Regions from separate parts of the Rhizobium sp. PvP014 genome, predicted to be linked through region 1. Evidence: predicted binding sites of a transcription regulator. Region 1 holds the regulator's gene; each other region holds the start of a gene.

The links. Region 1 encodes LexA, which represses DNA repair genes until DNA is damaged. Its sites were predicted from a motif close to TGTTCNNNNTGTGTTCNG; they were not measured.
Region 2: the regulator LexA is predicted to act here: its motif matches at 1,895-1,912, upstream of dnaE (DNA polymerase III subunit alpha).
Region 3: the regulator LexA is predicted to act here: its motif matches at 2,229-2,246, upstream of recA (recombinase RecA).
Region 4: the regulator LexA is predicted to act here: its motif matches at 3,452-3,469, upstream of J3A65_RS04205 (DUF2461 family protein).

What each region holds. Positions count from the first base shown of each region.
Region 1 is NZ_JAGIOT010000002.1:839,121-844,448, forward strand. Features, by position in the region: gene J3A65_RS08740 (ComEC/Rec2 family competence protein) at 149-2,698, shown strand; gene lexA (transcriptional repressor LexA) at 2,679-3,398, opposite strand; gene J3A65_RS08750 (VOC family protein) at 3,426-4,466, shown strand; gene kdsA (3-deoxy-8-phosphooctulonate synthase) at 4,471-5,316, shown strand.
Region 2 is NZ_JAGIOT010000002.1:598,367-603,694, forward strand. Features, by position in the region: gene J3A65_RS07490 (lipoprotein-releasing ABC transporter permease subunit) at 1-968, shown strand, start outside; gene J3A65_RS07495 (ABC transporter ATP-binding protein) at 975-1,664, shown strand; gene dnaE (DNA polymerase III subunit alpha) at 2,180-5,328, shown strand, end outside.
Region 3 is NZ_JAGIOT010000002.1:1,106,430-1,111,757, forward strand. Features, by position in the region: gene alaS (alanine--tRNA ligase) at 1-850, opposite strand, end outside; gene recA (recombinase RecA) at 1,081-2,169, opposite strand; gene J3A65_RS10030 (PAS domain-containing sensor histidine kinase) at 2,415-5,036, opposite strand; gene J3A65_RS10035 (flagellar biosynthetic protein FliO) at 5,312-5,328, shown strand, end outside.
Region 4 is NZ_JAGIOT010000001.1:936,269-941,596, reverse strand. Features, by position in the region: gene J3A65_RS04225 (extracellular solute-binding protein) at 1-160, opposite strand, end outside; gene J3A65_RS04220 (LacI family DNA-binding transcriptional regulator) at 477-1,499, shown strand; partial or broken gene J3A65_RS23300 (ribokinase) at 1,688-1,878, shown strand; gene J3A65_RS04205 (DUF2461 family protein) at 2,759-3,409, opposite strand; gene J3A65_RS04200 (DUF2256 domain-containing protein) at 3,631-3,792, shown strand; gene J3A65_RS04195 (LacI family DNA-binding transcriptional regulator) at 4,233-5,309, shown strand.

The DNA.
Region 1 (5,328 bases):
TTTAAAAGATGCCCAACCTCATGGTGTAAGAGGCCGTAACGTGAAGGAAAACCGCAGCTTGGCGAATGTGTTGACGAGGAGAATATAAACGCGCAGGTTGCGTTTATCAATCACCGTCTCTGCAGCGGAGCCGGCGGGATAAACCATCATGGCGAATGGCGGAGCGATTTTTGAGGCAGCCAGCAGCAAGCCGGTGATGCTTGCTTCGACACCCCACGCAATCGCACTCTGGATGCCCGAATCGGCATCGCAGACAATGCCCGCGGAAGTCCGGAATGATGGTCGAAACGACCATCATTCCGAGGATGTTTTCAGGGTATACGTGGTCAGAGACCGGCCCGTTTCCAAATGGCTGTGCACGTCGTTGAGCGAGGAGGTTTCCCACGGTCATGGGTTCCTCTTCCTGCCTGTCTTGCTGGGTGCCGGCGCTGCGATCTGGTTCGCACTTCCTTGGACGCCATCGCCATTCATTCTCGCAACCATGCTTGCGATCTCGATGGTGACCGCAGGGCTGACACGGTATCGCGCGCATCAGCTGTCTCGTGCCAACCTTGTACTCTGCATGCTTCTCTCCGGTTCTGCGCTGGCAGCGCTCGAAACCTGGCGGTGTTCGACGGTCGTGCTCGATTCGCCCGTCACGACGACCATCAGCGGGATTGTCGAACGACGCGAAGCGGATGCACAGCGCCGCTGGCGCTATATCGTGAGGATCGAGCAGACATCTGAGCCCACGCTCGGTCGTCCCCCGCAGCGGGTGTCGCTTCTTGCCAGAAGCCAACACGAACCTGCAGACATCGGAGAGCGCGTTTCCGGCCGTGCCCGTCTGTCGCCACCCTCTGGCCCGGCGCTTCCCGGATTGAACGATTTCGCCTTCTCCTCCTACTTCGATCAAATCGGGGCCGTTGGCTTCTTTTACGGCGCGCCTAGCGTACAACCCGCGATCGATGACCAACCCGGGTTATGGTCGGACATGCAGCGAGGGCTTTTTGCGCTTCGCAGCGCAATCGGCAATCGCATCCGCGATACGGTCAAGGGGGATGCGGGCGCTTTTGCTGCCGCAATCGTGACCGACGAGCGCCGTGCAATTTCCCGTGAGACGACCGAGGCGCTTCGTCTGTCCGGGCTGGCCCATATCGTCGCGATCTCAGGCCTGAACATGGCGCTGGCAGCCGGTATCTTCTTCGTCGGCGTCCGCTCCGTCCTGTCGCTGTTTCCAGGCTTTGCGCAGGCCTATCCGATCAAGAAGTTTGCCGCGTTCGGTGCGCTTGTCATGGCGACCGCCTATTACCTGATTTCCGGGTTCGGGGTTTCCGCCGAGCGGGCCTATATCATGATGGCGGTGATGCTGGTCGCCGTGCTCGTCGATCGACCCTCCATCAGCCTTCGCAACGTCGCCCTTTCGGCAATCATTATCCTCGCCATCTCGCCGTCGGAGATTTTGGGTCCGAGTTTCCAGATGTCGTTTGCGGCAACCGCGGCACTGGTGGCAGGGTTCGCCCTCTGGACGCGATATTTCGCGAAAGGTAGGGAGGATACAAAAGGTAGCAACCGGTGGATAACGGGTGTCGCGGCGACGTTCCATTTCATTGCCGGGATCGTGGTGACGTCGCTGATCGGCAGTACTTCGACGTCGATCTATTCGATCGAGCATTTCCACCATCTGACCACCTACGGCCTCGCGGCCAATCTCGCGGCCATGCCGATCATTTCCTTCGTGGTGATGCCGGCAGGGCTTGTTGGCATGTTGCTGATGCCGTTCGGGCTGGATGCTCCCTTTCTGTTCATCATGGGCGAGGGGCTGCGGATCGTCATTCGCATTGCCGAGATCGTTGCCGCATGGGGCGGCGATATTGCCATCGGCCGGCAGAACCCGCTTTTCCTGCCGCTGGCGACGGCAGGCTTTCTGCTTCTGACGCTGCTGCGCACGCCGCTGAGGCTGACAGGCGCGCTGTTCATGGCGGTGGCTTTGCTCTTTGCGGTCCGCTCAGGCTCGGCGCCGAGGCCTGATATCGTCATATCCGAAGACGGCGCGTCAGTGGGACTGATACAGGATGACAAGATCACCCTCAATCGAACCCGGCCGCCGGGATTTATCTACGATCAATGGCGGCGAGCGCTGGTGCTTGAGACCGGAGAACAACCGCTCGCCTTGCCGGTTCTTGCCTCTTCGGAACCAGCGCGAGGTGCCAGCCTTGCGAAAAGTGATGACAGACGACCTAGACCACATTCGCGACCGGATTTGACGCGCCGGGAAATCGAATATGTCAGGGGCTTTCTTCAAGCATTCACGCCCGGACGATTTGCCTGTCTGCCGAAAATCCTGTGCGCGGCGCAGACTGCTCAGGACATCCGGATCGTCACTGTCGAAGACAACCGATACACCGGTCTTGCCTGCGATTTCGGTCGGATCATCGTCTCGCCCGGCGCACGCTTCGATACTTGCCGCTCCGGCGCCTTGCTTCTCAGCGGGCGGACGTTGCGCCGGACTGGCGCACTGGAAATCACCATTATTCCGAACGCGACAGCGCCAGACATCAAGATTACGGCGGCGATGCGAGACAGCGCACAGACCTCAAGCCGTCCGTGGACCGTCCACCGGTTCTATGACTGGCGAACGCGACAATTCGACTTTGGCATCCCGGAGGCTGTTGCTGCGCATCTCCGGGATAACAGCGTTCTTAATGATAGCGGCGAATAAGGCCGACAAGCTTGCCCTGGACCTTCACCCGGTCGGGCGGGAAGATGCGGGTCTCGTAAGCGGGGTTCGCCGCTTCCAGCGCGATCGATGCACCCTTGCGGCGGAACCGCTTCAGGGTCGCTTCTTCCTCATCGACCAGGGCAACGATGATATCGCCCGGACTTGCGGTGCTGGCATTCTTGATGATGACGGTATCACCATCGAGGATGCCGGCATCGATCATCGAATCGCCCTTCACTTCGAGCGCGTAATGATCGCCGGAACCCAGCATCTCGATCGGAACGGCGATGTCGTGGGTGTTGTTCTGGATCGCGGAGATCGGCACGCCGGCAGCGATTCGACCCATGACCGGGATGTTTGTCGAGAACGGATTGTCCGCCATGACCGGCGCCGGCTTCTGAGCGACGACCGGTTGCGTTTTGCCGAGGCTTCCCTCGATGACACTGGGAGAAAAACCCCGTCGCGGATGAAGGTTCGCCACATAGGCGTCAGGCAGCTTGATCACTTCGAGCGCGCGTGCTCTGTTCGGCAGACGGCGAATAAAGCCACGCTCCTCGAGCGCGGTGATCAGCCTATGGATGCCGGACTTCGATGCAAGGTCGAGAGCGTCCTTCATTTCGTCAAACGACGGCGGCACGCCTGATTCTTTCATCCGCTCGTGGATGAACAGAAGTAACTCCTGTTGCTTGCGTGTCAGCATGGACGGGACCCTCAGAATTGGAAACAAATGCAGAACGGACGCTATATGTTCTATCTGTGTTCCGCAAGCCCCAAATTTTTGCTCAAGAATAGTCTCATTTCAGCGTTCGATCACGTATTCAGTTCGTGCGCAGCACTTGCCGAGTTTCCCGCGATAGCCAATGTTCTGCGGAATAAGACTTTGGGGGTGTTAGTGGGTAACAAGTCAGTCGATCATTTGGTTCTGCCCGTTGCAGATCTGGCGTCAGCGCGGGGGAGGTTGACCGCTCTCGGCTTTACTGTGGCACCTGAAGGTGTTCACCCTTTCGGCACAGCTAATGCCTGCATATTCTTCGCGGATGGCTCGTATCTCGAGCCGCTGGGCATTGTGAACCGTCGGCAAGCCTCGCTTGCGGCAAAACGAGGCAACGTGTTCACCGATCGCGACATCCGCTTCCGCGGCCAGCGGAAAAGGGAAGGTCTATCGGCGGTGGTCGTCGGGACGCAGGATGCAGCGGCCGATCATAGCCGTTTTGTGGACGGGCACATGTCTGCGGGCGAGATGCTTCAATTCTCCCGCCCGATGCAGTTGCCCGATGGTGGGGAGAGCGAAGTCTCATTCCGTCTGGCGTTCGCGGCAGTTCCCGAGGTCGATGACATCTTGCTGTTTTCCTGCCAGCGCATGGCCGCATTACCGGCAGATCGCGGTGGTCTTGATGAGCACGCAAACGCCGTTACAGGCCTTCGAGAGATCGTCTTTTCTGCAGATGACCCGCTGGAGTTTCTTCCGCTTTTCGAAACCGTGTTCGAGACGCAACCCGAGCAAGGGAAAGACGGTCTGCGGATCGAAGCTGCCAATGCCAGCATCCGCATTCAATCCAACGACACGTTCAGCGACGAGTTCCGGTCTTCGATGAAGCCCTTGTTATCGTCGCGCCTCGCTGCGCGCGGGATCATCTTCAAGACCGCCGATCTCGCCGTGACAGAGATCACCCTTGCTGCTAATGACGTCGCATTCATCCGCAGGGATGGCCGCGTGATCGTGTCGGCAGCCCCGGGGCAAGGTGTGGTATTCGGTTTCGAGGAATAGTGAAATGACAGTCTCCGCCAATTCTGAAGTGTCCGTGGGCGAGGGGAGTTCGAAAGTCGTTTTCTCAAACACGGCAAAGCTCTCGCTGATTGCCGGTCCCTGTCAGATGGAAAGCCGTGATCATGCGTTCATGATCGCCGGCACGCTTGTCGAACTCTGCAAGAAGCTCGGCATCGGCCTCGTCTACAAATCCTCCTTCGACAAGGCCAATCGCACGTCGATCTCCGGCAAGCGCGGCATCGGCCTGGACAACGCGATGGCAATCTTTGCCGATCTCAAGAAGGAATACGGCTTTCCGGTTCTGACCGACATCCACACGGAAGAGCAGTGCGGCCTCGTGGCCGACACGATCGATATCCTGCAGATCCCCGCCTTCCTGTCGCGTCAGACCGACTTGCTGGTCGCGGCTGCAAAGACGGGTTGCGCGATCAACGTCAAGAAGGGGCAGTTCCTGGCACCCTGGGACATGAAGAATGTTCAGGCGAAGTTCCTCGAAAGCGGCAATCCCAATGTGATGCTCTGCGAGCGCGGTGCGTCGTTCGGCTACAACACTCTCGTTTCCGACATGCGTTCGCTGCCGATCATGGCGTCGCTCGGAAGCCCTGTTATTTTTGACGCAACCCATTCCGTCCAGCAGCCAGGCGGCCAGGGCGGCTCTTCCGGCGGCCAGCGCGAGTTTGTCGAAACGCTTGCCCGTGCAGCCGTCGCAGTCGGCGTTGCTGGCGTCTTTATCGAAACCCACGAAGACCCTGACAATGCGCCGTCTGACGGCCCGAACATGGTCCACCTGAAGGACATGCCGCGCCTTCTGGAAAAGCTGCTGGCCTTCGACGCCATCGCAAAAGGCTGACGGCGTCGAAAA
Region 2 (5,328 bases), 240 kb from region 1:
CCCTGCCGCTTGTCGAGGGACAGACGCTGGCATCCGGCAAGGGTGGCGCCGGTTCCGGCGCTCTTGTGCGCGGCGTACGGCCGGAAGACCTTGAAAAGGTCACGGAAGTCGCCGGCAACATCAAGCAGGGCGATATCGTCGGCTTTGCATCGGGGCAGGGCGTTCTCGTCGGGTCCAGGCTTGCCTCGCAGCTCGGCATTTCGGCCGGCGACCAGATCACTCTGATTTCGCCCGAAGGCGACGTGACACCGATGGGCGTCAATCCGCGCGTTAAATCCTATCCGGTGTCGGGTGTCTTCGAGATCGGCATGTCGGAATATGACGCGACGATCATCTACATGCCGCTTGAGGAATCGCAGCTCTATTTCAATGCCGAAGGGCTGGTGCAGTCGATCGAACTGTTCATCGATCACCCCGACAATGTCGAGGACATGCGTCCGCTGGTGGAGCAGGCTGCCGGTCGCCAGATTTTCATTACCGACTGGCGCCAACGCAACCAGACGTTCTTCTCGGCGCTTCAGGTTGAACGCAACGTGATGTTCATGATCCTGACCCTGATCGTGCTGGTCGCGGCACTCAACATCATCTCGGGCCTGATCATGCTGGTGAAGGACAAGGGCTCCGATATCGCAATCCTGCGCACGATGGGCGCGAGTTCCGGCGCCATCATGCGGATCTTTTTCATGACGGGTGCTGCTATCGGCATCGTTGGCACGTTTGCCGGCGTCGCGCTCGGCGTTATCGTCTGCCTCAACATCGAATCGATCCGACAGTTCTTCTCCTGGGTCTCGGGCACCATCCTCTTTGATCCGGAGCTCTATTTCCTCAGCCAGCTTCCGGCCGAAATGAGTTTTGGCGAGACCTTCTCGGTCGTCATCATGGCGCTGGTCCTGTCCTTCTTCGCCACCATTTTCCCGGCATGGAGAGCCTCGAAGCTCGATCCTGTCCAGGCCCTCCGATACGAATAGGTCTCCATGGCTGTCCCGCGTAAAACCGTCCTCAATCTCTCAGGCGTCGAACGTCACTACGGCCAGGGGGAGACGAGCCTGTCGATCCTCAACGGGGCAGACTTCTCGCTCGTGAGCGGCGAGATCGTGGCGCTCGTCGCCCCGTCCGGTACCGGCAAATCGACGCTCTTGCATCTGGCAGGCCTGCTTGAACATCCGGACGCTGGCGATGTGACGATCGGCGGTCGGGCCTGCAACGGTTTGTCGGATGAAGAGCGCACCTCGATCCGTCGCTCCGACATCGGCTTCGTCTACCAGTTTCACCATCTCCTGCCGGAATTCACGGCGATCGAAAACATCATGATGCCGCAGTTGATTGGCGGCCTTTCGAAGGGGGAAGCGCGCGAACGCGCGGGCCAGCTTCTCGATTACATGCGAATCGGTCATCGCGGCGAACACCGCCCGTCGGAACTGTCGGGTGGTGAACAGCAGCGCGTGGCGATTGCCCGTGCGGTGGCCAACGCGCCCCGCCTTTTGCTGGCCGACGAACCGACCGGCAATCTCGACCCGAAGACGGCATCCTACGTGTTCGAAGCGCTGGAGGCGCTGGTGCGCCAGTCAGGGCTTGCTGCACTGATTGCCACTCACAATCATGATCTTGCTGCCCGCATGGATCGTCGCGTCACGATCGAAGGCGGCAAAGTCGTCGAGTTCTAGCGAACGCACTGATCCCCATAGCGTGCCCCTGATCCGATAGTGTCCATCGTCACATCCTCGAAGGGGCGTGCGATGGACACTGCTGCCATGGAATGACGTCACGTCAGCGATCCGCAGCGATGGCTGGCGTTTGGCTGCCGACCGCGTGCGTCGGCCGGCAACGGCTTGGTCCTATGGAGCGCTGGTTACCTCCAGCCAGCAAGCAGCATTAACCATCGGTCAGAATCTTCTATTCCCGTTTTGTTCTACTATTGACGTTGGCACGAAAAGAGAACAAAGTGCCAACATAAACGAACACGGGAGACGACGATGACTGACCTTCTTCGTGATATTGCCGCATTCGCCTCCATTGCAACTTTCGTTGCCAGCTTGTCGATGATCATGCTGGTGATGTGAGCCGGTCCGTGCTCGCCCAGCTGGCGGGCGCAAGCGGAAAGAGGTTGAGAAGACCATTCTTGACTCGACTCTGAAGCCCCCGCGCCGGACAATGACCCGATTCAAGGAATGGGTATCAGATGGCGGACGCAGCGACTTTACAATCGGAATCGGAGGATTTGGGAGCGACGCCACAGTTCGTGCATCTGCGCGTCCATTCCGCCTATTCGCTTCTGGAAGGTGCGCTGCCGCTTAAGAAAATCCTCTCCAAGGCCATCGCGGACAATCAGCCCGCGATCGCCGTCACCGATACCAACAATCTCTTCGTCGCGCTGGAATTCGCCCAAAAATCCATCGGTGATGGCATTCAGCCGATCATCGGTTGCCAGCTGTCGATTGACATGGAGGATCAGCCAGACGAGCGCCGCAACGGCCATTTGGCGAAGCTGCCGGCAATCGTTGTGCTTGCCGCCAATGCCAAGGGATACGAGCGGCTGGTGGATCTCGTCAGCCGCGCCTATCTCGATGGAGAAGGGCAGGCGGCAACGCATATCTGCCGCGCCTGGCTGGAAGATGGCGGCACCGAAGGACTGATCGCGCTGACAGGTGCTGCCGGTGGCCCTGTCGACGTGGCAATGAAGGATGGCAACACCGCGCTCGCCAAGGCGCGCCTCCTGTCCCTGAAGCAGATCTTTGGCGATCGTCTCTATATCGAACTGCAGCGTCACGGCACTTACGACCGCCGCCATGAGCAGCGGATGATCGATCTTGCCTACGATCAGGATGTGCCGCTGGTCGCCACCAACGAAGCCTTCTTCCCGGGCCAGTCCGATTATGACGCCCACGATGCCCTGATGGCAGTCGCGCACAATGCGATCGTATCCGACGATACCCGCTTTCGCCTGACGCCGGACCATTATCTGAAAAGCCGCGCCGAAATGGCAAAGCTGTTCGCCGATCTGCCGGAAGCACTCGAAAACACGGTCGAGATCGCCAAGCGCTGCTCCTTTATTCTGCATACCCGCAGCCCGATCCTGCCGCGCTTTACCGGCGCCACCGACGATCCGGCAGAGGCAGAGCGCGCCGAAACGGCCGAGCTTCGCCGCCAGTCCATCGAAGGTCTCGAGAACCGGATGGCCGAACTCGGTATCACCGCGGGCTTCACCGAGCAGGATTATCGCGAACGGCTCGATTTCGAGCTCGGCGTCATCGAGAAGATGAAGTTTCCGGGCTACTTCCTGATCGTTGCCGACTTCATCAAATGGGCAAAGCTGCAGAACATCCCGGTCGGTCCGGGCCGCGGTTCCGGTGCAGGCTCGCTGGTTGCCTATGCGCTGACGATCACCGACGTCGATCCGCTGCGCTTCTCTTTGCTGTTCGAACGCTTCCTCAATCCCGACCGCGTCTCGATGCCCGACTTCGACATCGACTTCTGCCAGGATCGCCGCGAAGAAGTGATCCGCTACGTGCAGCGCAAATATGGCCGCGAGCAGGTGGCGCAGATCATCACCTTCGGTTCGCTGCAGGCCCGCGCAGCACTGCGCGACGTCGGCCGCGTTCTCGAAATGCCCTATGGCCAGGTCGATCGCATCTGCAAACTGGTGCCCAACAACCCGGCCAATCCGACCACCTTGGCAAAGGCGATCGAGGAAGAGCCGAAGTTTCAGGAAGAGGTCGACAAGGAGCCGGTCGTTGGCCGTCTTCTCGATATCGCCCAGAAGATCGAAGGTCTCTACCGCCACGCCTCGACCCACGCCGCCGGTATCGTCATCGGTGACCGCCCGCTGTCGAAGCTGGTGCCGATGTACCGCGACCCGCGCTCCGACATGCCGGTCACCCAGTTCAACATGAAATGGGTCGAGCAGGCCGGTCTGGTCAAGTTCGACTTTCTCGGACTGAAGACGCTGACGGTTCTGAAAACCGCGGTCGAATTCTGCAAGAAGCGCGATATCGTTGTGGATCTCGCCAAGATCCCGCTCGATGACGAACTGACCTACCAGATGCTGTCACGCGGCGAGACCGTCGGCGTGTTCCAGGTGGAAAGCGCCGGCATGCGCAAGGCGCTGATCGGCATGAAGCCGGACTGTATCGAGGACATTATTGCGCTGGTGGCGCTTTATCGCCCGGGTCCGATGGAAAACATCCCGACCTACAATGCCCGCAAGCACGGCGAGGAAGAAATCGAATCGGTCCATCCGTCGATCGATTATCTGCTCAAGGAAACCCAGGGCGTCATCGTCTATCAGGAACAGGTGATGCAGATCGCCCAGGTCCTGTCGGGCTATTCGCTCGGCGAAGCCGACCTTCTGCGCCGCGCCATGGGCAAGAAGATCAAGGCCGAGATGGACCAGCAGAGCGAGCGCTTTGTCAGTGGCGCCATCAAGAACGGTGTGTCGAAGCCGCAGGCGAAGAACATCTTCGAACTGCTGGCGAAGTTCGCCAACTACGGCTTCAACAAATCTCACGCCGCCGCCTACGCCATCGTCTCCTACCAGACGGCCTATATGAAGGCGCATTACCCGGTCGAGTTCCTCGCCGCGTCGATGACCTACGATATGGCGAACACTGAAAAGCTGAACGATTTCCGCGAAGACGCGGGCCGGCTCGGCATCAAGGTCATTCCGCCATCGGTTCAGACCTCGTTCCGCCGCTTCGAGACAGGTGACAACCGCATCTATTACGCGCTCGCCGCCATCAAGGGCGTCGGCGAAAACGCCGTCGATCACATCGTCGAAGTCCGCGGCGACACGCCCTTCGCGTCGATCGAGGATTTCTGCCTGCGCATCGACCCAAAGCAGATCAACCGCCGCGTCTTTGAGAGCCTCAACGCCGCTGGCGCCTTCGATTGCTTCGGCTTCGATCGGGCGCAGCTCAGCGCCGGTATGGACCGCGTCATCGGCTATGCCCAGCGCGCCCAGGAGGAGAAGGTCTCCGGTCAGTCCGATTTCTTCGGCTCGGGTGCGGCAAGCGGTCCGGAAAAACTCGTGCTTCCAACCTTCAATCCGTGGATGCCGTCTGAAATGCTGATGCGGGAGTATCAGGTGCTCGGCTTCTACCTGTCGGCCCATCCGCTCGATACCTACGGTGCGGTGCTCGACAAGATGCGCGTCCAGACCTTCGCCGACTTCTCGACGGCGGTGAGGGCAGGCGCCACCGCCGGCCGTCTTGCCGGGACCGTCACCGGTCGGCAGGAACGCAAGACGCGCACCGGCAACAAGATGGGCATCGTCATGTTTTCCGATTCCACCGGTCAGTTCGAGGCGGTGCTGTTTTCCGAAGCGCTTGCTCA
Region 3 (5,328 bases), 270 kb from region 1:
GGAAGGCGGAGGACCGCAGATGGTCGGCTATGACGCGGTGGCTTGCACTGCCTTCCGCCTTCACGCTCAGCACATCCTCGATCGTGCCGATCAGCGTCTGGAACAGGTCCGTGTCGAACACGCTCTGCTTGCCCTGCAGAACGCAGGCCATGCGCTCAAGACCCATGCCGGTATCGATCGACGGACGCGGCAGCAGCGAACGCTCGCCCGGTGCCGTCTGCTCGTACTGCATAAAGACGAGGTTCCAGAATTCCAGAAAGCGGTCGCCGTCTTCTTCAGGCGAGCCCGGAGGTCCACCCCAGACATTCTCGCCCTGATCGATAAAGATTTCCGAACACGGACCGCAGGGGCCGGTATCGCCCATCTGCCAGAAGTTGTCGGAGGTGGGAATGCGAATGATCTTGTCGTCGGAAATGCCGGCGATCTTCTTCCACAGCGTCGCAGCTTCCTCGTCTTCCGAATAGACGGTGACCAGCAAGCGGTGCTTGGGCAGATCGAAGCCTTCGGTGACCAGCTTCCAGGCAAGCTCGATCGCGTTTTCCTTGAAATAGTCGCCGAACGAGAAGTTGCCCAGCATCTCGAAAAAGGTCAGATGGCGGGCGGTGTAACCGACATTGTCGAGATCGTTGTGCTTGCCACCGGCGCGTACGCATTTCTGCGAGGTGGTGGCCGTGGTGTAGGGGCGCTTTTCAAGACCGGTAAAGACGTTCTTGAACTGCACCATACCGGCATTGGTAAACATCAGCGTCGGGTCATTGCGCGGCACAAGCGGGGACGAGGACACAACCTCGTGGCCGTTCATTTGGAAATAGTCGAGAAACGTCGACCGGATTTCATTCACGCCGCTCATGCTAAGCCCTTTTTATCGCCGGGTGCGATGCTGTTATTCGAAGACGAAAGGCTTGTATCGTCCGCGTTCCCGACTGTCCAGCCACAGCACCCCTAATCATCCCAAACCCGCCCGGAACGCAGACCGGCCGCGCATCTCGTAGATGGCGGCCGGCAAGATTTGAAAACCGGAAAACACCGGTGAATATCAGCGTCAGGATGCCCTAGATCGACATCCCAACCCAGGTCCGATCAAGGGTCCGGGGCCTGGTCGCCGTCATTGGCATCAGGACCGCCATTCTGCAGGAACTTGTCCGCGATCAGACCGGCGTTCTGGCGCAGCGACGTCTCGATTTCACGCGCCACTTCCGGATTGTCTCGCAGGAACGACTTCGCGTTCTCGCGGCCCTGACCAAGGCGCTGGCTGTTGTAGGAGAACCATGCGCCCGACTTCTCGACGATCCCAGCCTTGACGCCGAGATCGACGAGCTCGCCGGTCTTTGACACGCCTTCGCCATACATGATGTCGAATTCGACCTGCTTGAAGGGAGGCGCCATCTTGTTCTTGACGACCTTGACGCGTGTCTGGTTGCCGACGACTTCTTCGCGTTCCTTGACCTGGCCGATGCGGCGAATGTCGAGACGGACGGACGCGTAGAATTTCAGCGCGTTACCGCCTGTCGTCGTTTCCGGCGAACCGAACATCACGCCGATCTTCATGCGGATCTGGTTGATGAAGATCACCATCGTCTTCGACTTGGAGATCGACGCCGTCAGCTTGCGCAGTGCCTGGCTCATCAGACGGGCCTGAAGACCCGGCAGGCTGTCGCCCATTTCGCCTTCGATTTCGGCGCGTGGCGTCAATGCCGCAACCGAGTCGATGACGAGAACGTCGACAGCACCGGAACGCACCAGCGTGTCGGTGATCTCAAGCGCCTGCTCACCGGTGTCTGGCTGCGAGATCAGGAGGTTATGCAGATCGACGCCGAGCTTGCGGGCATAGACCGGATCGAGTGCGTGTTCCGCGTCGACGAAGGCGCAAACACCGCCACCCTTCTGAGCCTCAGCAATGGTCTGCAGCGCAAGCGTCGTCTTGCCCGAGCTTTCCGGACCATAGATTTCGACGATACGGCCCTTCGGCAGACCGCCGATGCCGAGCGCAATATCAAGGCTCAGGGAACCGGTGGAAACTGTCTCGATCTCGACGATGCTATCGTTCGAGCCAAGCTTCATGATCGATCCCTTACCGAAGGAACGTTCGATCTGTGAGAGTGCTGCTTCGAGCGCCTTGCTCTTGTCCACGCCTTTATCCTCTACGAGCCGCAATGAATTCTGTGCCATGAGGTCCCACCTTTAGGTTATTGCCGCCACGCAAGCAATGAAGCAGCCGATGGACATCGTGTACTCTTTTTGTTCTCATCAATCAAGAGGCTTTTATCAGCTTGATTGAAATGCGTTATCGCGATTTCGTTCCCGGAACGTTCACGCACGCATAACCTGTGGAAAATCAGGCGTTAAAGCAAGGAGCCTCGCATTCGACGGACGAATCGCGAGGCTCCATAAAGTTTCGCAGGCGGGTCGGAAAATCAGTCCGAGTCGAGCATCTCGCGAACCGCAACGGCAAGCTGCTTCAGCGAAAACGGCTTGGGCAGAAAACCGAACTTCGCATCGGCCGGCAGGTTGCGCGCAAACGCGTCCTCCGCGTATCCGGAGACGAAGATGAACTTCAGATCCGGATAGGATTTCCGCAGTTCCGTCAGAAGCGTCGGCCCGTCCATCTCAGGCATGACAACGTCGGAAACGACGATATCAACCTTGCCTTCGAGCTCGTCCATGATGTCGAGTGCTTCGACGCCGGATCCGGCTTCGTGCACGGTATAACCGCGCGTTTCCAGCATGCGCTTGCCACCCCGGCGAACCGCTTCTTCATCTTCCACAAGCAGCACGACCGCAGACTTGCCTGTGAGATCCATGTCTTCCGCCGGCGCTTTCAAAGCCACAGGCTGTGCGGCTGCCAGAGCTGCAGCCTCTGCGGCCTCTGGCGTGATGACCGGTATTTCGGGAATGTGACGCGGCAGGAACAGCCGGAAACTCGTTCCGCGACCGACTTCGGATTCCGGATAGATATAGCCGCCGGACTGTTTGATGATGCCATAGACCATCGAAAGGCCGAGACCTGTCCCCTTGCCCACTTCCTTGGTGGTGAAGAACGGCTCGAAGATCTTGTCCATGATCTCGGGCGGAATGCCCGTGCCGCTGTCGGCAACCTCGACCATCACGAGATCTTCCGCCGGCAGATCGGCCTGATGGAAGCTGCTCGTTTCCTCGGCCGTCACATTGCGGGTCTTGATCAGGATCGTGCCCCCCTGCGGCATCGCATCGCGCGCGTTGACGCAGAGGTTGATCAGAACCTGCTCGAACTGCGACAGGTCGGTACGCACCGGCCACAGGTCACGCCCGTAGTCGACATCGAGCTTGACATTGGTGCCGGAAATCAGCCGGTCGACCAGCATGCGCAGGTCGCCCACCACATCGGTGAGGTTCAGAACCGCCGGACGCATCGTCTGCTTGCGCGAGAAGGCCAGAAGCTGGCGCACCAGAACGGCGGCCCGGTTGGCATTGCGCTTGATTTCCATCAGATCGGCGAAGCTCGCGTCGGACGGACGCGCCTGCAAAAGCAGGTGATCGGACGACAGAAGGATAGCCGTCAGCACGTTGTTAAAATCGTGCGCGATACCGCCTGCCAGCGTGCCGACCGCATTTAGCTTCTGGGTCTGCGCCATTTGCGTCTCGAGCGCCTTCTGCTCGGTCGTCTCGACGGAATAGATGATGGCCGCCTCTTCCGGCGCCTCGTCGCTCTCGTCGATCACCGCATTGACGTAGAAACGCAGATAGCGGGTCTCGTCGCCCGGATGCCGCGAATCGATCGGAGTAATGTCGCCCTGCCGGTCGCGTGCGGCAGCAAGCGCCGCCATCAGCTGATCGCGGGTCGTCTCGTGCGCGATACGCTCCAGCGACGCACCACTTTCCACGTCGTCTCGGGTCAGAACCCCGGCGAACAGTCGCAGGAACGGCGCATTGATGCGCAGGATCCGGCCTTCGCCATCAACGGACGCAATGGCCATCGGCGTGTTGTTGAAAAAGCGCGTGAAACGCATCGCCGACGCGGATTGATCGGTGTCCTCACCATGCGGCCGGTTGATCACGACACTGCGGCTTTCGCCGGGCGCACCGTCGCGCATGGAGCTGACGCTGTGAACAAGCCGCACCGGCAGGCTCTGGCCGTTGGCACGGCGCAGGTCGAGATCGAGCGTCTCCGTGCGCTTCAGGCCTGGCGCCGGTTGAACCGACTGGATCAGCGCCATGCCCTCGCCCGCCACGAGATCGTCGATCGTCATCGATCCCGGAGAAAACTTGGTCAGATCGAGACCCAGCCATTCAGCCAGCGTGGCGTTGAGATAAAAGATCTCGCCCTTCTTGCCCGCGGAAAAGAACCCGACCGGCGCATGATCGAGGTAGTCGATGGCGTTTTGCAGTTCGCGAAAGAAACGCTCCTGGTCCGACCGTTCCGAGGTCGTGTCGGTAATCTGCCAGATGTCGAGCTGCGCCTTGTTGTTTCCCGAACCCGCCAGAAGGCCGGCCTTCAGCCTGTACCAGAAGGCGCCCGCACCATTCTCTCCAACGACGGCAGTGCCCGTGCTGCGGCCAAGCGGCTGCAGCAGGCGGAATTCTTCATGACCCTCGCGGCCTTCCCGCAGCGCGGATGTCAGCCTGTAAAGCGCCTCGTTGGATTCGCGCGACTTGGACAGAAGCGTTTCAAGGGACTGGATATCGCTCTTTTTCGTCGCACCGGTCATCCGACCATAGGCAGCGTTCGCGTAGACGATGCGACCCTTGATGTCCGTGATCAGGATACCGTCCGGATGGCCGGCCAAGAAAGCGCGGGCGAGATCGTCGGACCGCGATTGCGGCATGACTTCCACGAGGCCTATCATCGAAGAGACGAGGAAAAATATGCCGACCATGGCAAGGATGCCCAGCAGGCCGAGCACAATCTCATTGTCGAGTGCCTGCTGAAAAACCACAAAAGCGACTGCAACGCCCAGCAGCACCAGCGCCAGAAGCACGATCCGAAGAATGGTTCCACCCCGCGTCTTACGCTCGACCAGTGGGGTCTCGTAGTTGCCGCCCTGCTGCAACTTCGTCATCAATCCCTCGCATTTCGCAACGGCCGACTGCCGAAGCCATCCTACTGCGGCCGTCATGCTCCACGGAGCCGAAAACCCTATGATTCCTTCTTAGCAAGTTGTCGGCGACGCAAAAAGCTCCGTTGTGCCAGAAAACCCGGGACAGTGAAGACTTGTGCCCTATCTTTCCTCTCCGAAGTGATGTTTTCCATCAAGACAGCATCGCAGCACCCCTTGATCGAAGCGAAAATTGTCGTCTTTTCAAATGTGACGATTGGCATGAGGAGTATCAGCATATGGCCGAAGAACTGAT
Region 4 (5,328 bases), on a different contig from region 1:
CGAAGTTCGGCCACGGGACGAACTCGAATTTCATCTTGATGCCGGACGACGCCTCGAAGCCCTTGCTGAGTTCGACGAGTGCGTTTGCCGGGTCCCATGCGGCCCAGCAGAGCGTCAGTTCCTTTTCGTCGGCATGCGCCATCATAGTGCCGAAACCCATCGAACAGGCGACCGTTCCGGCAGCAAGCAGACCTTTCACGTAAAGCGATTTCATCATGTCATCCTCCCAGCGCCGTCCGGTCTCCTGCGGATGGCGAAACGCCCTTGCGGGCCAAATGCCGGCTCCGGACCCTAATCTCTGGCCGGCCTCCTCCAGCGGAACGGGGTGTAATGGATGCCTCTCCCGAACCCAGATGGAGGCTAATTGATGTGCGCACCTCAAAGCAAGTGATTTTTGAGGTGCGCACATCAATTCTTGCGTTTGCTGATGTTTTGAAGGAAAAGCTCTGGAAGGCGGAAATCATTGGGAAGTCGTCATGCGTCCAACAGCGAAGGATCTGGCCGAGGCTGCAGGCGTCAGCCTTGCAACGGTCGATCGTGTCTTGAACGAACGACCGAATGTGAGCCCGAAGGCCGCCCGGCTGGTCAATGACGCAATCGAGCGGATCGGCTTCGTTCGAAATCCGGCGGCTGTCAGCCTTGCCCGCAACAAGGTGTACCGCTTTCTCTTCCTGCTTCCGGCAAGCGGCGATCTATACCTCAAGGAGCTCCTGCGGCACGTTGAAGAGCTGACCGATGCGCTCAAGGGCGACCTCACCGAGATTGCCTACCGCCAGATCGGGATCGACGATGCGCACGGCGTGGCAAAGCTCCTCTCCAGCCTCGACAAGGAGGAGGTCGACGGCGTGGCCGTCATGGCGCCTGAATCGCCTCAGGTGCGTGACGCCATGGCGCGGCTTCTCCAGCGCAACATCAAGGTGGTGCAATTCCTGTCCGGGCAGGAAAAGCTGCCAGAGGCTGATTTCGTTGGTATCGACAACTTTGCGGCGGGTGCGACCGCGGGCAAGCTGATGGGTATGCTTGCGGGTCCCCAACCGGGAAAGGTCATGGTGATCGCGGAAACCATGCAGTCGCTCGACAGCATCCAGCGCCGCCTTGGCTTCGACCACGTGATCAACAGTGCCTTTCCGCATCTGACCTGTCTGCCGTCCATTGAAACCCACGCCGACGAGGCACGTAGCCAGCAGGTGATGGCCCGCGTGTTGGCCGGCAATCGCGACGTTTCCGGAATCTATGTGCTGAGCGCAGAGGCTCGCGTACCGATCCTGGCTGCTGCCGGAAACGTCGATCTCGGCGGCATTGCCGTGGTTGTCCACGAACGAACGCCCTTCACCGAACAGGCGCTTCGGGACGACCGTATCGATGCCGTGATCGCACAGGATCCGGGCCATGCGGTGCGCAGTGCAATTCGCATCATGCGCGCCCGCTCGGATGCTCGCGAGCCGCTCGCCGCACAGGAAAAGATCCGCATCGAAATTCTACTCAAGGAAAACCTTTGAGCCATATGAAGGGCGGCGCGCGCGATTGGTCAGAGGCTTTGATTTGGCCGGATGCGGAGCAAATAAACGAGCGTTTACATTTTTTTGCGCCTGGCGGCGGGACTTCGGCGACCGGTGATGTGCAATAGGCAATTTTGGGAAAATCCAGAAAAGACTATGGCGGCCGTCGCCTCCAGACGGAAAGACAAATTTCTAAGACCGCACCCAGCCCCGCTGTCGTCGTTTTCGGCAGTCTGCATTACGACATCATCGTCAAATGTCCGGTCCGGCACGGCCGCGCAAAGGCGAAACAGTCACCGGCTCCGCCTGGAACCCGGCATGTTGCGGCAAGGGCGGCAACCGAGCGGTTTCCGCAGCCAAGGCCGGCGTGCGCTCGGCAACCCCGTATTCGGACAACGTCGAGATCTGCAGCGGCGTCCCGGTCATGATGCCTGCGACGCGGACGCGGGTTTTCGCCTCAAGTCCGATCAGCAATACCATCTATGACGCCTTCAGGTTCGTCACCACTGTTGCTATCGAGCAGTGGCTCAAGTATCCCAAGCTGACAATCAATGGCGCCTCCAAAGCCTCTGCGATGACGGGGTGGCGCATCGGTTAGATCTTGAGTAACGATCCGCTGCGTTTCCCGGCAACTGAGACAGCGTCAAAAGCCGCCGCATGGTTGAACGGTTTTCCATATCGCTTTGCCTGAACGAAGTAGCTCTCTCGCTTATTCAAAACGGAGCCGTCCAGCGCAACACCACCGCTGTAAGACATATTGCGCAGAGATGGTCTTGCCTGATGCTTTGCTGAGACAATGTAACTGTCAAATGACCCGCGAGACAGTTCAGTTAAATGGGGACGAGCCATGCGAGCGAATGCGGAATCGACCATTTTAAGTTTTGTCGTCAGTCGACCTGATGGGACGACGTGCCCGAGCGAAGTTGCGCGCAGCCTTGCAAATGATCACAACGCTCCGCTTGAGTGGCGTGACTACATGCCAGCCGTCCATGAAGCGGTTGATGCCTTGATTGCGCGACGAGAGATCACCCTTTCCTGGAAATCTGTCGTAATGGGGGAGAGAGCCGGTCCCTACCGTATAAGTGCTCGCAAGCAAAATCTCTAATGCCGAGACGTCTGCGGCCACCTTTTTAGCGTCCTAAACAATCTCAATGACAGGAAACCGATCAAGCACATCCCGACCGTGCTGATAGTCGCGAGCCTACTTTTTCATCTCTATAAGCTTCGGGTCAGTAAGTTTGCGCGTAAGAGCCTTCCGGTTATCGAGACTCGGGGAGCTTAGTCGTTGCCCGATTGATGTAATCGACCAGCGCGCGGGCAGCGGCGAATGATTTTACTATTTCCTCGACAAGATTGGAGGACACGAGCATCTCGTCAGAAACGTTGCGACAGGCTCCGAAGTTTTTGAGATTGAAAAAGTCGAGCGCGTCGTGATTTCTGACGTACCCGCTGGCGCTCAAATCATGACCGCCCGTCAGACCATTTGGGAAATATGTCCGAAATAATGGACCCTCGACGATCCCTCTCCATTTGCCGGTGTGGCTTGCGATTGTTTGCCGCAAAATGCGGGCAAGCCGTGGCGGGGGTAGCAGCGCTCCGCCTCCGCTGTATGAGCTGTGCGGAGAGATTTGCATGTAATATGTCGCGGCTGCGTTCTTCGAAGGCGAAACTCGCAACGTGATGCAGCAGGTGCCTTTCGAGATAGACGCGGCACTCAAACATTTGCGGGGATCTCGGTTGGCCTCATCTACGCGCTCGTCGATCGACCCTGTGCTATTAGCTAACGCTAGGGTGAATTCAATTAAGTCGCGGCGCGCGCAATCAAGTCTAGCTCGGTTGTCGTCGAGCCACTCGGCGCCGTGATTACTGGAGGCTTCCTCTAGAAATTCAAAAGTCGATCGGTTGATCATCCACTGTCTCAAACATGGCAAACCCGCCTGTCATAGGGCAGGCGGAACGTAAAGTGAACAGAAATAGCTCGAGCGGACATGAAAAGAGGTTGAAGTCGGGTGCTTCCAATCGCTGAGCGCTTCCCCAGATAGGGTAGGGCTCGTGGAATTGCCACTTCGGTAACTGAGCGGCGAGTGGTTCGTTCGCATTTCGTAAACACGTTGAATAGGAGAGGATCCATATGGCGAGAATGGTCAAGAAAGCGGATCTGCCGATAAAAACGTGTGCGACATGCGGAAAACCTTTTGCATGGAGGCTGAAGTGGGCCAAGAACTGGAGCGACGTGAAGTACTGTTCTGAACGCTGCCGCCGCTCTAAGCTCAAGCCATTACCCACGTCATGATCACGTTGCTAGCACAATAAATCGTGCAAGACCCGTCGAACGGTGGGTGTGTTGGCGCACGAGCGTATCGCGCCCTCGCAGAAACCTGAACGTGGCCGCAGCAACGGAGGCGAGGAACGTTTGCTCGTCGATCCTCCCAGCTGCAAGTGACCCTACCATATAGCTCTCGATTTGAAGGAGCCACTTACTGGGGACGGGCTTTTTCAAGATCATGCAAAGCCATTGGGTCCGGAGCCTCCTCAGCATCCCGCTGTAGGCGAGACCGTGAAGCGGATCTCCCATACGCTGAAGGCAACAAAAGCTACCTCCGACGGTCACCTATTCCCTTCCAGAAAGGACGCGACGATGCGATTGTTTTCGCCTCCATGTGCGGGCTTGACAGTCCGTAGCTCGAGCTAATACGTATTAGCTAATACGATTTAGCAAGTGTAGGGTCCGCGATGAACCGCAAGTCCACGGGTGAACATTCGGCCGCCGCTGCACCGACAAGCGCTGATGTCGCACGCCTCGCGGGTGTCTCCCAAGCGACCATTTCCCTCGTGCTCAATGGCCGGGATAGTGCCGTGCGCATTTCTCCGGAGACACGGGAACGCGTGATGTCCGCCGCTGCCCAGTTGGGCTACACGCCCAATCATGCCGCCAGAAGCCTGCGGCAGCGCAGCACCAAGATCATCACTTTCATTCTGCCGACCTTGGAGAATCCGTACTTCCTAGAGATCGCGAGTGCGGCGCAAGCGGAAGCCAGTTTGCGCGGATATTCGGTCACGATCATTTCGTCCCGCAACGAACTGAGCGAGTTTCACACTGCGCTCTTGTTGCAAGGGGCGGCTTACGACGGGATCATCGTCGCAGGACACAATAACTGCGCTGCTCCGGAACTACCTGCTCTCGTAAAGCGCGGTGTCGGCGTTGTCGTGCTGCAGGAGCCTAGCCCCGCACCGGGAATTCAAAGCGTCCGCGTCGATCTTGAGAGAGGTGGATATATCGCCACCCGCCACCTCATTTCGCTTGGACATCGGCGCATCGCACACTTTACACAGGCGTTGCGAAGTTCGCATGGCGGACACGACCGTATCGATGGCTATCTGCATGCGCTTTCCGAGGCTGGTCTGCCATTCGATGAAGATCTCGTTGTGATGACCGAGAATTCGCTGTCAGGCGGCGTCCTCGCCCTTGACCGCATCCTGGCGCTTGACGTCCCGCCGACGGCTCTCTTCGCCTATAACGACCGGCTCGCGATCGGCGCTTTGCATGGATTGCGCAAGCGCGGGCTGAGGGTGCCGGATGATTTCGCCGTCGTCGGTTTCGATGGCATTGCCTTCGGTGGCTTTACTGCCCCGACGTTGACAACAGTCGACAGCTCCCGGGAGGAGCTCGGGAAGCTGGCAATGCAAGCGGTCATAGATGCAATCGATAGGAAGGAAGGGCGGCAGGATCATCTGCTGCCCGTTAGGCTACTTGTGCGCGAATCGTGCGGTGGAACGGAGGTCGATTCGGAGGGAATGCCGCACAACTGAAAACATGCCTTCCCGGCAT